One region of the Shewanella sp. MSW genome, then DNA from elsewhere that is predicted to be linked to it. Evidence: predicted binding sites of a transcription regulator. Region 1 holds the regulator's gene; each other region holds the start of a gene.
What was found. The regulator ArgR, encoded in region 1, controls arginine synthesis, uptake and breakdown. The targets are predictions, from matches to a motif close to ANTGAATANNTATTCANT.
Positions count from the first base shown of each region.

Region 2: the regulator ArgR is predicted to act here: its motif matches at 2,737-2,754, upstream of argA (amino-acid N-acetyltransferase).
Region 3: the regulator ArgR is predicted to act here: its motif matches at 3,654-3,671, upstream of AYI96_RS12605 (OadG family transporter subunit).

Region 1 is NZ_LVDR01000002.1:370,064-374,881, reverse strand. Features, by position in the region: gene pssA (CDP-diacylglycerol--serine O-phosphatidyltransferase) at 1-560, opposite strand, end outside; gene AYI96_RS03245 (DUF4124 domain-containing protein) at 651-1,094, shown strand; gene mdh (malate dehydrogenase) at 1,172-2,107, opposite strand; gene argR (transcriptional regulator ArgR) at 2,393-2,863, shown strand; gene AYI96_RS03230 (Dyp-type peroxidase) at 2,925-3,860, opposite strand; gene ggt (gamma-glutamyltransferase) at 3,959-4,818, opposite strand, start outside.
Region 2 is NZ_LVDR01000016.1:46,312-51,129, forward strand. Features, by position in the region: gene AYI96_RS15935 (alpha-2-macroglobulin family protein) at 1-2,153, opposite strand, end outside; gene argA (amino-acid N-acetyltransferase) at 2,826-4,145, shown strand; gene rho (transcription termination factor Rho) at 4,253-4,818, opposite strand, start outside.
Region 3 is NZ_LVDR01000010.1:118,037-122,854, forward strand. Features, by position in the region: gene AYI96_RS12595 (sodium ion-translocating decarboxylase subunit beta) at 146-1,279, opposite strand; gene oadA (sodium-extruding oxaloacetate decarboxylase subunit alpha) at 1,289-3,088, opposite strand; gene AYI96_RS12605 (OadG family transporter subunit) at 3,115-3,381, opposite strand; tRNA gene AYI96_RS12610 (tRNA-Arg) at 4,072-4,148, opposite strand; tRNA gene AYI96_RS12615 (tRNA-Ser) at 4,195-4,286, opposite strand; tRNA gene AYI96_RS12620 (tRNA-Arg) at 4,295-4,371, opposite strand; tRNA gene AYI96_RS12625 (tRNA-Arg) at 4,402-4,478, opposite strand; tRNA gene AYI96_RS12630 (tRNA-Arg) at 4,521-4,597, opposite strand; tRNA gene AYI96_RS12635 (tRNA-Arg) at 4,627-4,703, opposite strand; tRNA gene AYI96_RS12640 (tRNA-Arg) at 4,735-4,811, opposite strand.

The DNA of each region.
Region 1 (4,818 bases):
AAGGAGTGATAGCGGAAATTACTCACCATCAACAGACCGGCAACGGCCGTGACCAGAGCCACCAATATACCTATATCATGCCCTGAGACGCCGTAGCCCTGCCCCAGCCAGACACTGCCGGCAATAAGAGCCGCTGCGGCCGGACTGGCAAGCCCTTGGAAGAAACGTTTATCGGCCACTCCTACTTGGGTATTGAAGCGCGCCAGACGCAAGGCAGCCCCGGCGCAATAGATAAACGCCGCCAACCAACCTATTTTGCCCAATTCAGAAAGCCCCCAGTTATAGGCTATCAAGGCCGGAGCCATACCGAAGGACACCATATCTGCCATCGAGTCGTACTCGGCACCAAAGGCACTCTGAGTGTTGGTCAAACGCGCCAGACGACCATCCAGTCCATCAAATAACATGGCAACAAACACAGCAATAGCCGATGCCTCAAAGTGCCCATTCATGGAAGCGATAACAGCATAGAAGCCCGAGAACAATCCTGCCGTTGTCATCAGATTGGGTAACAGATAGATACCACGGGTTTTTATTGTTGGCTTGGATAAATTTTGCATACACTTAACCTGATGGTGTAATCAAACTCATAACGGCAAAGATAACACACTTGCTCAGACAAGCTCACCCTGCAGAAACGGAAACAAACAATGATAAGGATCAGCCTATTTATGGCTCTGCTGGCATTACTCGGAGCCAACGCTGCCTCGGCAACCCCCATTTATACTTGGGTCGATGAAAATGGCGTCACCCACTACAGCCAGGAGCCGCCGCCACAACAGCAAGCCACCGAACTGGACAGCCAAAATCTGCAACCCGCCAGAATCGGCACGGTCGCGCCGCAGCGAAAAGATGACATTGTGCTGGAGACTGAGTCTGAGAAACAGGCCAAATTGCTCAAGGAGAAAGATGCAGTCCAGGCTCAGGCTATATGCGATAAGGCCAAATTCCAATTGGATGTCCTCAATACCCACACCAGGCTACAACGTAAAGATGATGCCTCAGGTGAAATGATTAAGATGACTGAAGAAGAACGGCAGGCGCAGATAAAGGAGCAGCAGGAAAGAATTCGGCTGTTTTGCCAAAGAAACTAGCCAGCAAGGCCAGAGTAGAATAGGTTCTAGTAGCAAAAAGGAGCGCCGAAGCGCTCCTTGTTATTCCCGGAGTCGACTTACTTAACGAAGTCTACACCCAGTTTGATATCCGCCTTCAAGGTATCCAGCATGGCATCACGGGCGTTGGCTTCAAACGCGCTCAGTTCACCATATGGCAAAACCTTTTCGATACCATTTTTGCCGAGTACCACTGGCTGGGCAAAAAATTCAGCGTGTTCACTGCCACCGTCTACATAGGCGCACTCGATCACATTGGCTTCACCCTGCAGACCGCGGATCAGCGACAGACCGAAACGGAAAGCGGCCTGGCCCATGGACAGAGTCGCGCTGCCGCCACCGGCTTTGGCTTCAACCACTTCAGTACCGGCGTTTTGAATACGCTTGGTCAGGGCAGCAACTTCTTCATCGGAGAAGCTGACACCTTCAACCTGAGACAACAGAGGCAGAATGGTCACACCGCTGTGGCCGCCAATCACATTGACTTTAACATCGGCAACATTCAACCCTTTGGCTTCGGCGATAAAGGTTTCAGAGCGGATGACATCGAGAGTCGTCACACCGAATAGACGGTTCTTGTCGTAAACACCGGCTTTTTTCAGTACTTCAGCCGCAATGGCCACAGTGGTGTTCACTGGGTTGGTGATGATACCGATCAGCGCCTTGGGACAAGTCGTAGCCACCTTTTCAATCAGGTTACGGACGATACCGGCATTGATATTGAACAGATCAGAACGATCCATGCCAGGCTTACGGGCAACACCGGCAGAGATCAGCACCACATCAGCACCTTCCAGTGCAGGTGTTGGGTCTTCACCGGCAAAACCTTTAACTTCAACTGCTGTCGGGATATGACTCAGATCCACGGCAACCCCAGGCGTTACGGGGGCGATATCATAGAGTGACAGCTGAGAGCCGGCAGGTAATTGGGTTTTCAACAGAAGGGCAAGAGCCTGGCCAATACCACCAGCAGCACCTAGTACAGCAACTTTCATAGTTATCTCCGTCAATTCTCGGAATTATGTGTGACATAGATCTAATTCTGTGATGGCGCAACATTAAAGGATCGTCACAAAAATAGCAATTATCCCTTAGTCATATGACTCTGCTTCATCAAAAGCTGAATTAACTTCAGCATTTGCTCTCGCCTACTGAGGCTTCTTTTACCCAACAAATGACCCAAACTGCATTTTTATGCAGGCATCTTGGGTGTTTGTTGACACTTACCCGTTTGATATGCAGAATGAGCGAGATTTTCTGAATAACGACAGAAGAAGATAATGCAAGCAAGCAAAAATCAGGATGAGCTAATCAGAACCTTCAAGGCTCTGCTTAAAGAGGAGCGCTTCGGCTCCCAGAGTGAAATAGTCAATGCACTGCAAGCCGAAGGCTTTGCCAATATCAACCAGTCCAAAGTCTCGCGCATGCTGAGCAAGTTCGGTGCCGTGCGCACCCGTAACGCCAAGCAGGAGATGGTCTACTGCTTACCGGCCGAACTTGGGGTGCCAACTGCCGGCAGCCCACTGAAGAATCTGGTATTGGATGTGGATCATAACCAAGCCATGATAGTGGTACGTACCAGCCCGGGGGCGGCGCAGTTAATTGCCAGGCTGTTGGACTCCATCGGCAAGCCAGAAGGTATTCTGGGCACTATTGCCGGTGATGATACTATCTTTATCTGCCCTTCCAGCATCAAGACCATTGATGAAACGCTGGAAACAGTCAAATCACTGTTCAATTACACAGACTAAGTTGAACATTTCATAAAAAAAACGCCCCTCAATGAGGGGCGTTTTTGTCGCTATCGCGTTATTAATCATCAAACTGGATCATAAAATCCAGAGATGGGGCAAAGAAAGAGGAACCTGTTACCGCCTGAGTAAAGTGCATCAGGTGATCATGGTGTCCTTCTCCGTCACCGAAAACCATACTGTGAAGCATCTTTTCGAAATGGCTTGGTGTCTTACAAGTAGAGATAAACATCAATCCCTGTTGTTTGACTGAACCATAAGGCATGCTCTGACGCAGGATCTCCATCGACTCACCATTGTCATACTTGAGATTTACCCGCTTGATATGCGCCGTCAGCGGTTTGTCTTCCGAGGCGTACTCTATGTTGTCCTGCTTGGTGCGGCCTATGATGTCTTCCTGCTTTTTCTGCGGCAGTCTGTGCCACTTACTCAAATTGTGGACATATTTCTGTACATGAATGTAGCTACCGCCGCGAAATGCATCGTCTTCATCCCCTACCAGGGCCACAGCTTGACGACCTCTGCCCTTGGGGTTTTCTGTGCCATCGACAAAACCGGTCAGATCGCGGCTGTCCATAAAGCGGAACCCGCGCTCCTCCTCTTCCAGCTCGGCCAGGCCTTCCAGCATTTCGTTGACCTCATTGGCCACCAGATGAAGAATATCCAGGCGATCACAACGCAGGTGAATAAAGATATCGAACTCTATCGCCGGCGCATCCCGGTTACCCGACTCCATCGCGGGGAATGGCTTGAGTTCAGCCGGTCTGCTTCCCGGATAGAGGTGATCCCAAAAGTTGGCACCAATCGCCACAAAGGCATTAAAGGCACTGTCGGCATACTGATCTGCCAGCTCATACAAATACTGGGCAACATTGGCCAGACAAGGGCGCAGTTGTGACTCCCCGCCTTCGTTGGCATTGAACATCAGATAAACACTGTGCAGATTTCCCTCTGCGCAGATCCCCAGCTGTTCCCGTGGCATAACCTGTGTATCCATTTGCAATCTACCCTTTCAGATTAATTCATCTTCGGCCTTATTATCCGCAACTTGAGCATTAATTTGAATTAGCTCACGCACGTTTTTGCCGATTACTTTCAATAACCTGATGCTTGTCCGTCTTTACGGGACTCGGACGCTCCCCGATAAACGCCGCTTTCAACATTGACGCCTATGGCCTGATAACCACCGAAAGCCCCGAGAGAATCACTTAAAGTATGCCCCTTTTTCATCAGCTCACGGCGGGTTTCCATGGAAAAGCCCGACTCGAGGCTGATATAACCGCCATCTGTCATCTGCTCGCCGGTCGGTTGGCTGGAACCTGTATGCAATATTCTCGGAGCATCGCCCGCCTCCTGCAGGTTGAGGCCAAAATCAATCAGATTAATCATGATCTGGGCATGCATCTGGGGTTGGGTGGCTCCCCCCATGACACCAAAGCTGAGCCAGGGCTTGCCATCTTTGGTGACAAAGGCCGGAATTATGGTATGAAACGGTCTTTTACCCGGTGCATAGGAATTGGCACGCCCGGGAGTGAGATCAAACAGCTGGCCTCTGTCCTGAAGCACAAATCCCAAATCCGGAGGCGTCATGCCTGAGCCCATGCCACGATAATTGCTCTGGATGAGGGACACCATATTGCCTTCTTTATCGGCGGTAGTGAGATAGATGGTATCACCGTGTAAAAGGTTGGGATTACCCGACTCAACACTGGCGGCGGCTTTGTCAGCATCGATAAGCTTGGCTCTGGCGTAGTTGTATTCTTTGGAGATCAGTGACGCTACCGGCACTTTGGCAAAGTCCATGTCGGCGTAGAACTTGGCTCGGTCGGCAAACGCCAGCTTTTTTGCTTCCACGAAATGATGCACATATTCGGCGCTGTCCAGCCCCATGGCCTTGAGATTAAATGGCTCCAGGGTTTTAAGGATCTGCAGTGCCGCTATCCCCTGGCCGTTGG
Region 2 (4,818 bases), on a different contig from region 1:
AAGCCGCTGCCATCGAGTTTGAAGGTGCGATCCAGCACGGTTACACCGCGGGGGTCGGTGATCTGCATTTTCACCGGCAGGCCACCCAGGGCGGTACTCCAGTCCTGACCCCGCACCAAACTGGCGATATGGGCCGTCTCACCGGGGCGATACAGCCCGCGGTCGGTGAAGAGGTAGGCTCTCAGGGCGCCGGGATCGTCGCTCTCGTAGCTGCCGCCGGTATCGAAACGGGACAGATTGAGCTGGCGACGCCAATCAGCCAGCGGCAAGAAGGAGAGATCGCCATCCTTTTCGACCCGATAGTAGAGTGGGGTCTTTTCCCGGCGCAGATCGCCAAGCTTGGCAAAGCTTGCATGACCGCGTTCATCGGTCAAAGCCTCGGCTACCGCTAAACCGTTGCGGCCGATGACGGCCACCCGGGCTCCGGCCACCGGAGTCCCCTTGCCGAGTGATTGCACGAACAGATCTTGGCTGCCATCACGGCTGCGTTTGGCGAGTATGCCCAGATCTGTCACGACCACAAAGCGCAGCTCGTGGGCCTCGGTTTGGTAATAGTCGAAGGTTTGGCTGTCTCTTTCATCGGCCGGAGTCAGCTTGACCACAAAGATGCCACGCTTGTCCTTGAAGAAGGGCTTGAGGTCGACGCTGCCGTAGAGCGTCTTGCTGGGATCGCGCCCGGCAAGCTGTTGCTTGAACACCTGGCGGGTGACCAAACGGTCGAAATCTGTGTTGTTGAGGTAGGGCTCGGCAAAGCTGCCCGAGCTTTGATCTATCAGGGCATTAAGCTGGTCCGGTAGTAGCTGGGCGACCTCAATCTGTACCTTTTGCACCCCACGGGCCAGATAGCCGAGGCGTTGATCTTCGTCCAGCGTCAGCAAGGAGCCTTCGCCGAGGAAATTGAGCGCCTTGGGGTATTGCGGCATTCGCAGCACAGTCAGCACGGCATCGCGGGACAGATAACCCCCTTGGCCTTCGACTTCCTTATCCACCATTACCGCCACGTAGCGATCGACCGGAGCTTTCAGCTTGAAGCTGTGCAACTGGTTGAGGCCTTCGGCACCGGGGATCTGGGTCAAGGTCAGTTTGTCGGCCTTGGCCAATACCTGTTCGGTGACATTTTCCTGATACCAGTGACGGCTTCCCTTGGGATTTTTCACCGGCAGCAACCAGGCATGTACCTTGCCTTGAAGCGCTTCGTCGTTGACCGGACGTGAGCTTTCCATTGTCAGTACCGGCTCGGGTTCATCCTTGTCGTTGTAGGCGAAGTTGACCTGAGGGTGTTTAAAGCTCAGCTGATAACGGCCGGGAACCTCTACTTGCCATTGGCTCTTGCCCGCCTTGTTGCCGCCCTTAGCCGCCTGGATCCCTTTGCTGACTTCCAGGGTTACAGTGCTCTGCTCAAGTGGCGTGGCGAGCGCAGGAGAATGTATGTAAGCGAACAGATGCTTGTCATCGAAGGTGACTTCGGTATCGCCATTGCCGCTGTAGGTCAAGCCGGGGCTCAGCAATATCGCCAGTTGGGGTTTGACCGAAGCCGTGTCCACCGGGTGGCTGAAGGCCAGGGTGGCGACCAGCTTTTGAATGCTCGGCTGGGCCGGATCCTGGTACAGGCGTCCGTCAGAAATGGTGGTCGTGAAGGCGGCTGTGCTGAATTCGCTCTGGTATTTATCCAGTAAGATATGGTCTGCCAGCAGCTGTTTCTTATCCAGGCTGACCGCGAACTTTTCCGCAATCGGCCAGTCGTTATCCGGAGTAAATTGCAGATGCTTGTCACTGGCCCAGCGCCACTGCCCGGCGAGTTGGGGGCTGAGACTGACGCCCTTGGAGACGGGTTTGCCTATGACATCCAAAGGCGCGACCGAACCACTGAAGGTCAGGGTCAAGGGAGCGACCTGAGGTTTGGCTTGGTGGTAATCGGTCAGCCGCGGCGCCTTGAGCGTATAGTGCAGGGTATAGGGCTTGGGTAAATGCTGGTACCAATACCAGCCGCCCCAGCAAAGCACAGTCAATACAGATAGCAGCAGTAGGCTTCCCAATGCTTTAAAGGGATGTTTTATGCACCAATGCATCCAGGGCGGCGCTTGCCAGTGACCAAAAACGGCAGCGAGAACTCGCCAAACTACCGAGAAGAAATTTCCTATAAGCTGTCCCATCAGTCCATGTCCTTGCTGTGTCTCGTAGCGCTATCGCCAAGTTGGGTGACGTTTTAAAGATGTCAGTCGCCGATGTCAATCAGACCGGGCCGATGCTGTGATGCCCTATTCGATATCGCCTCTGTAACTGTGGCTATATGGTACAGCAATCAGGCTGATTTTTGATCCGCGTTTGAATTCAAAATTGATAATAGGGCGGCAGTTGCATCGATATTTGCAGAAACCCTCCTTCCCAGCTACGAGCCCGCCGGCAGCACGTCGGTACTCGAGGTTTGACTTTGTACTTTATATTCGCCGTATCCATATCTCTTACCTGTAATTCTTCTTGTTTGGGGCAGGTTGAGTTGCAGGTTCTGTCTATTTGCCCATCGATAATAACAAACCTTATGGCGCAGGTTCCGGGTCGCTACAGGTTCATACATTCTCAACAGATCCCTGCTATACCTTTCTTTGCAGTAACTGGAACCCTGGCTGCGAATATTGACTCGATAGTGGTCTTTGGGAAAAGCATTTGGAGATTGCTTATCCTGCTTGTGAATGGTTAGGGCTTAAAATAGCCATATGTGCAAATAAATGCTTTTTAAGTGAATTTAAATGCATTAACATATTGTTCGTGCCACAGGTGTGGCATTCATTTCTGCCGGTTTTAACGAGTGTGAGGTAAATCCCAAGGTGCGTACCACAGAATTGGTTGATGGTTTTCGTCATTCTGCTCCCTATGTCAATGCTCACAGGGGTAAGACATTTGTTGTGATGTTAGGAGGGGAGGCGCTGGCTCAGCCTAAGTTTCGTTCCATCATCAATGATGTTGCTTTGCTGCATAGCCTGGGGATCAAGGTGGTATTGGTTTATGGCGCCCGGCCGCAGATAGATGAATCCTTGGCTCATCATCAGATTGAGCCCGCCTATCATCAAGGTGTACGGATCACCGACGAAGCCACTCTCAAGCTGATTAAGCAGGTGGCCGGTTCTTTGCAGTTTGATATTACAGCCAGGTTGTCCATGAGCTTGTCGAACACACCTATGCAGGGAGCTCAGATCAATGTGGTTAGCGGTAATTTTGTCATCGCCCAGCCTTTGGGGGTCGACAATGGCATTGACTATTGCCTCTCCGGCAAGGTGCGCCGTATTGATGTTCAAGGGCTTAAGCGGCAATTGGAAAATAACTGCATCATCCTGATGGGGCCGATAGCTGCTTCGGTCACCGGCGAGAGCTTTAACCTCACCGCTGAAGAGGTAGCGACTCAAGTAGCAATCAAGCTCAAAGCCGACAAGATGATAGGTTTCAGCTCCCAGAACGGTATTTTGGACCGTAATGGTGATGTGATTGCCGAGCTGATGCCCAACGATGCCCAGAAAATTCTCGATAAACTGGCTGGTCAAGGTGAAGGTTGCGTCGGCACCATGGCGTTTCTCAAGGCCAGTATTGATGCCTGTCGCAGTGGCGTACCCCGTTGCCATTTGGTCAGCTATCTGGAAGATGGCGCCCTGTTGCAGGAATTGTTTTCTCGTGAAGGTATAGGTACCCAGATAGTCACTGAGAGTGCCGAGCGCTTACGGCGTGCATCCATTGCCGACATTGGCGGCATACTCAACCTGATCCGCCCGTTGGAAGAGCAGGGTATCCTGGTGCGTCGCTCCCGCGAACAACTGGAGATAGAGGTAGAGCAGTTTATGCTTATTGAGCGTGATGGCTTGGTGATAGGCTGCGCGGCGCTTTATCCCTTTGAAGAGGACAATGCCGGCGAATTTGCCTGTTTGGTGGTACACCCTGACTATCGCGATGCCGATCGCGGTAGCTTGCTGCTGCAAAACATAATAGGCCAGGCCAAGGTACGTGGTTACTCCAGGTTATTCGCGTTGACGACCCGTAGTATTCACTGGTTCCTGGAGCATGGTTTTGAATTGGTGGAGGTGGATGCTTTGCCTAACAAGAAGAAGCAGCTTTACAACTACCAGCGCCGCTCGAAAATCTTGGCACTCGACCTGTAAGATTCAACCTGTTTGACATAACACCATTCAGTTAAGCAAACTTTGACTGAATGGTGTTAATGGATTTCAGAGTAGGAACGGTCCTATGAGGACCGTTGCCTTTTGCATCAAGACTTGGTGCGCTTCATCGCAGTGAAGAACTCTTCATTGGTCTTGGTCATTGCCAGTTTGTCGATCAAGAATTCCATCGCGCTGACTTCATCCATAGGATTGAGGATCTTACGCAGGATCCACATTTTCTGCAGCTCATCCGGCGTGGTCAGTTTCTCTTCACGGCGGGTACCACTGCGGTTGAAATCAATGGCAGGGAATACTCGCTTCTCAGCGGCCTTGCGTGACAGATGCAGTTCCTGGTTACCTGTACCCTTGAACTCTTCGTAAATTACTTCGTCCATCTTGGAGCCGGTATCGATAAGCGCAGTGGCGATAATAGTCAGGCTGCCACCGTTTTCGATATTACGGGCAGCACCGAAGAAACGCTTGGGTCTGTGCAGTGCGTTGGCATCTACACCACCTGTCAGTACCTTACCGGATGAAGGTACAACCGTGTTGTAAGCACGAGCCAGACGGGTGATAGAGTCCAGCAGGATCACTACGTCTTTCTTGTGTTCAACCAGGCGCTTGGCCTTTTCGATAACCATCTCTGCAACTTGTACGTGACGGCTTGCAGGCT
Region 3 (4,818 bases), on a different contig from region 1:
GCTTGAATCGACTCAGAGTGTACCAAAACCCGCGCGTTGCAGATTGCCCTCCAGCAAACCTTAAAACCGATAACCGGCGCGGCACACTGGCTACGCCGGTTATTTTTGAACGTCATGGCTCTCAGCGATTCAGCGCGCAAAGCGCTCAGTTCCCCAATACCGCCAGCAGAATACCGGCAGCGACCGCACTGCCCAGCACCCCGGCCACATTGGGGCCCATGGCGTGCATCAACAGGAAGTTTTGCTGATTGGCCTCTAGCCCCACCTTATTCACCACCCTGGCGGCCATGGGAACGGCCGAGACCCCGGCGGCACCAATCAAGGGGTTGACCTTGCCACCACTGAGTTTACACATGAGCTTGGCCATCAAGACCCCGGCAGCGGTGCCAATGCTGAAAGCCACCGCCCCGAGCAGCAAGATCCCCAATGTCTCGACCCGAAGAAACTGCTCGGCCGAGAGCTTGGAACCAACCGCCAATCCGAGGAAGATAGTGACGATATTGATAAGTTCGTTCTGCGCCGTGTTGGAAAGTCTATCCACCACCCCGGATTCGCGCATCAGGTTTCCGAGACAGAACATGCCCACCAAGGGGGTCGCCGTCGGCAAAAACAATATGGTCATTCCCAGCACCATAAGGGGGAAGATGATCTTCTCCTTCTTGCTGACTTCCCGCAGCTGTTCCATCTTGATCTGCCGCTCGGCTTCCGTGGTCAAGGCCCGCATGATGGGAGGCTGAATGAGCGGCACCAAGGCCATGTAGGAGTACGCGGCCACCGCAATGGCTCCCAGCAAATCAGGCGCCAGTTTGGAGGCGAGGAAAATGGCCGTCGGACCATCGGCGCCGCCTATGATGGCGATGGCACCGGCATCTTGCATACTGAACTCAAACCCGGGTACCAGGTTCAAGGCTATCGCACCAATCAGGGTGGCAAAAATCCCGAACTGAGCAGCCGCGCCCAGCAATAGCGTCTTGGGGTTGGCTATCAGGGCACCGAAGTCTGTCATGGCGCCGACCCCCATAAAGATCAGCAGCGGAAAAACCCCAGTATCTATCCCCACGTGATAAACATAGTAGAGCAGCCCATTTTCCTCGGTAAAACCTGCATTGGGGATATTGGCCAGAATAGCGCCGAAGCCGATGGGAAGCAGCAGCAAAGGCTCAAACTTGCGCACGATTGCCAGATACAACAACAAGGCACCGACCAACATCATCAAGGCCTGTGGCCAGGTAAAGTGCGCTATTCCCGTCTCAGACCAAAAAGCGAGTAAACCGTCCATCATCGCTCCTTAGGCCAGTGCCAGCAACTTGGTACCGACGCTGACGGCATCACCTTCCTTGACCAGGATGCGGCTGACTACACCATCGGCCTGAGCCCGGATCTCAGTTTCCATCTTCATCGCCTCGAGTATGATAACGACATCACCGGCGCGAACGCTGTCTCCGGCAGCCACCTGTACCTTGAAGATATTGCCGGAAAGCGGCGCACTCATCTCCAGTTCCGGCCCAGAGGCAACAGCAGGAGCCTGCACAGGAGCAGCCTGCGGCTCTGCCACCGGCAAAGGCGCTACCTGACTGATATCACCGCCCTCACTGACCTGCACCACAAAGCGCTGGCCCTGCACGTCCACGGTATAAACCTCCGGCTGACGCCCACCGGTGGCAGCCTTGGTTTGAGTGGCTTGTGGCTGAAGAGCTTCCAATTCTGGCTTGGGTTCAAATGCCGCTGGATTGCCACGGTTCTTAATAAACTGCAGGCCGATTTGCGGGAACAGCGCATAAGTCAGCACATCATCGTCGCGCTCTTCGCTGAGGCTCAAACCTTGCGCCAACGCTTTTTCGGCCAGTTCGGCCCGCAGATGTTCAAGCTCGGGCGCGAGCAGATCGGCCGGGCGGCAACTGACAGGCTCGGCCCCCTGCAACACCCGCTGTTGCAATTCACTGTTCACCTTGGCCGGGGTGGCGCCATATTCGCCCTTGAGTACACCTTCCGTCTCCTTGGTCAGCGACTTATAGCGCTCGCCCATGAGCACATTGATTACCGCCTGAGTACCGACAATCTGGGAGGTGGGGGTCACCAGAGGAATAAAACCCAGATCTTCCCGCACCCTTGGGATCTCCTCGAGCACTAGATCCAGCTTGTCCTCGGCGCCCTGCTCTCTGAGCTGGTTTTCCATATTGGTCAGCATGCCACCCGGCACCTGAGCCCGCAGAATGCGTGAGTCTATACCCTTGAGTGCCCCTTCGAAACGGGCATATTTTTTTCTGACCTCACGGAAATAGGCGGCAATCTCCTCCAGCAGCGCCAAGTCATAGCCTGTTGCCCTATCGGTGTCTTCGACCATGGCAACCAAGGTTTCGGTGGCACTGTGACCATAGGTTTGACTCATGGAAGAAATGGCAGTATCCAGCACATCGACCCCGGCCTCTATCGCCTTTTGATAGGTTGCGGTTGATAACCCTGTGGTGGCATGGCACTGCATGGTGATCAAGAGATCGGTTTCCGACTTCAAGCGGCTTATTAGCTCAAAGGCCTCCATCGGCTTGAGCAAACCGGCCATGTCCTTGATACAGAGTGAATGGCAGCCCATGTCTTCCAGCTGCTTGGCCATCGTCAGCCAGGTTTGCTGTGTATGTACGGGGCTTGTGGTATAAGAAATTGTGCCCTGGGCATGGGCACCAACATCAATCACGGCTTTCAGCGCCGCTTGCAAGTTGCGCACATCATTCATGGCATCGAACACCCGGAATACATCGACCCCGCTCTCATGGGCGCGCTCGACAAACCGGGTCACCAAGTCGTCACTGTAATGGCGATAACCCAGCAAATTCTGGCCCCTCAATAACATCTGCTGCGGGGTATTGGGCATGGCCTGTTTCAGCGCCCGGATCCGCTCCCAGGGGTCCTCACCCAAATAACGGATACAGGCATCGAAGGTAGCACCGCCCCAGGATTCCAGGGACCAGAAGCCAACACTGTCCAACTTGGCGGCGATTGGCAACATATCGTCGATACGCATTCTGGTTGCCAATAATGATTGGTGAGCATCCCGCAGGACAACGTCGGTTAATGCTAAAGCTTTACTCATCTTTCTTATCCATCAGATTACGGCAGTTAAGCCTGTTTGCGGTATTGGTGAATGGCACAGCTAATAGCTGCCAACTGTTGCGGCGTGGGCGCACCGGCCTGGGGCGCGACTGTGAATTGCGCCCCTCCCATGCCCTGAGTTTGTGACTGACTCTGTTCCAAATTGGGTTTGGGGGCCAAATAGCGTGCCGATACTCTGATCCCCAAAATCAGCAGCCCCAAGAACAGATAAACCAGCCCCATACCAAGCAGCATAATCCCCACAGCTTCCAAGAGTTGCTCAGAAAGCGACATTATATCTTCCTCATTTTGTTAACAGATTGGCAGGCCTTTTCCTGTCTATGATTTGCTTGGGGCGATAACGCTCACTCCCCCAGGAGCTAACACCAATAATAAATATGCGAAAAAATATGATTTTCTGTCATTAGATGTTTTAGCCTAGCAGGCCAGCCTCTGCCAGACTATGTGACTTAGGTCAAAAACGATAACCAATCTATAACAAACAACCCCTACCCATGTAAATTGGTCATACCAAAATAAATCAATAAAAGTTCAAAGAGGATGATGATTCATAAATATTCATCTTGAGTTTTTAAGGAAAAGACAATGACACTATCAATATGAAGTAAAGCTGACATAGAGAATGTCTGTAAGACCAGTGAGCTTCAACATAGAGGCATTATGAATATAAATGGGGAGCCGTTAATTTTATCCGGGTAAGTTCGCTTCCCGCGGTGAAGTTGTCCGTGATGGATTCCCTAAAAATCAATCAGCCCGGTTAGCAGCCGCAGCCTGAAGCAACAGCGAAATGGTAAGCAAAGCAGGTGTAAGGCCCAGAGGAGGACTTTATCGCAAGGCGCAAATGAACCTGTATCTCCGCGGGCAAGTTTTCGGATAAAACACCACAGGAAAGTAATTACAAACGGGTAAGAGTCAGATAGCAAAACGCCCCGCGATTGCGGGGCGTCTTACTTCTTTGCTATTTGGTGCGCATGGAAGGAGTCGAACCTCCGACCGCCTGGTTCGTAGCCAGGTACTCTATCCAGCTGAGCTACATGCGCTTAATCCGGAACTCAGAAAGCTTGGCTCTCAGAGTATAGTAAAGAATGGCGGAGAAGGAGGGATTCGAACCCTCGATGGGAGATAAAGCCCATACTCCCTTAGCAGGGGAGCGCCTTCGGCCACTCGGCCACCTCTCCGCGTAAATTGGTGCGCATGGAAGGAGTCGAACCTCCGACCGCCTGGTTCGTAGCCAGGTACTCTATCCAGCTGAGCTACATGCGCTTAAATTCATTACGTACTTTACTTGATATCTGGTGCGCATGGAAGGAGTCGAACCTCCGACCGCCTGGTTCGTAGCCAGGTACTCTATCCAGCTGAGCTACATGCGCTTTCAGATAAGCAATTTTCTTAGCAGTCTTTAAGGTTTCAGATGGTGCGCATGGAAGGAGTCGAACCTCCGACCGCCTGGTTCGTAGCCAGGTACTCTATCCAGCTGAGCTACATGCGCTTGATCATCTTGAAAAACTAAAGCAGAAGTGGCGCGCATGGAAGGAGTCGAACCTCCGACCGCCTGGTTCGTAGCCAGGTACTCTATCCAGCTGAGCTACATGCGCGAATTGTATTCTTTACTGCTAAAACGAAAAATGGCGCGCATGGAAGGAGTCGAACCTCCGACCGCCTGGTTCGTAGCCAGGTACTCTATCCAGCTGAGCTACATGCGCGTATTTC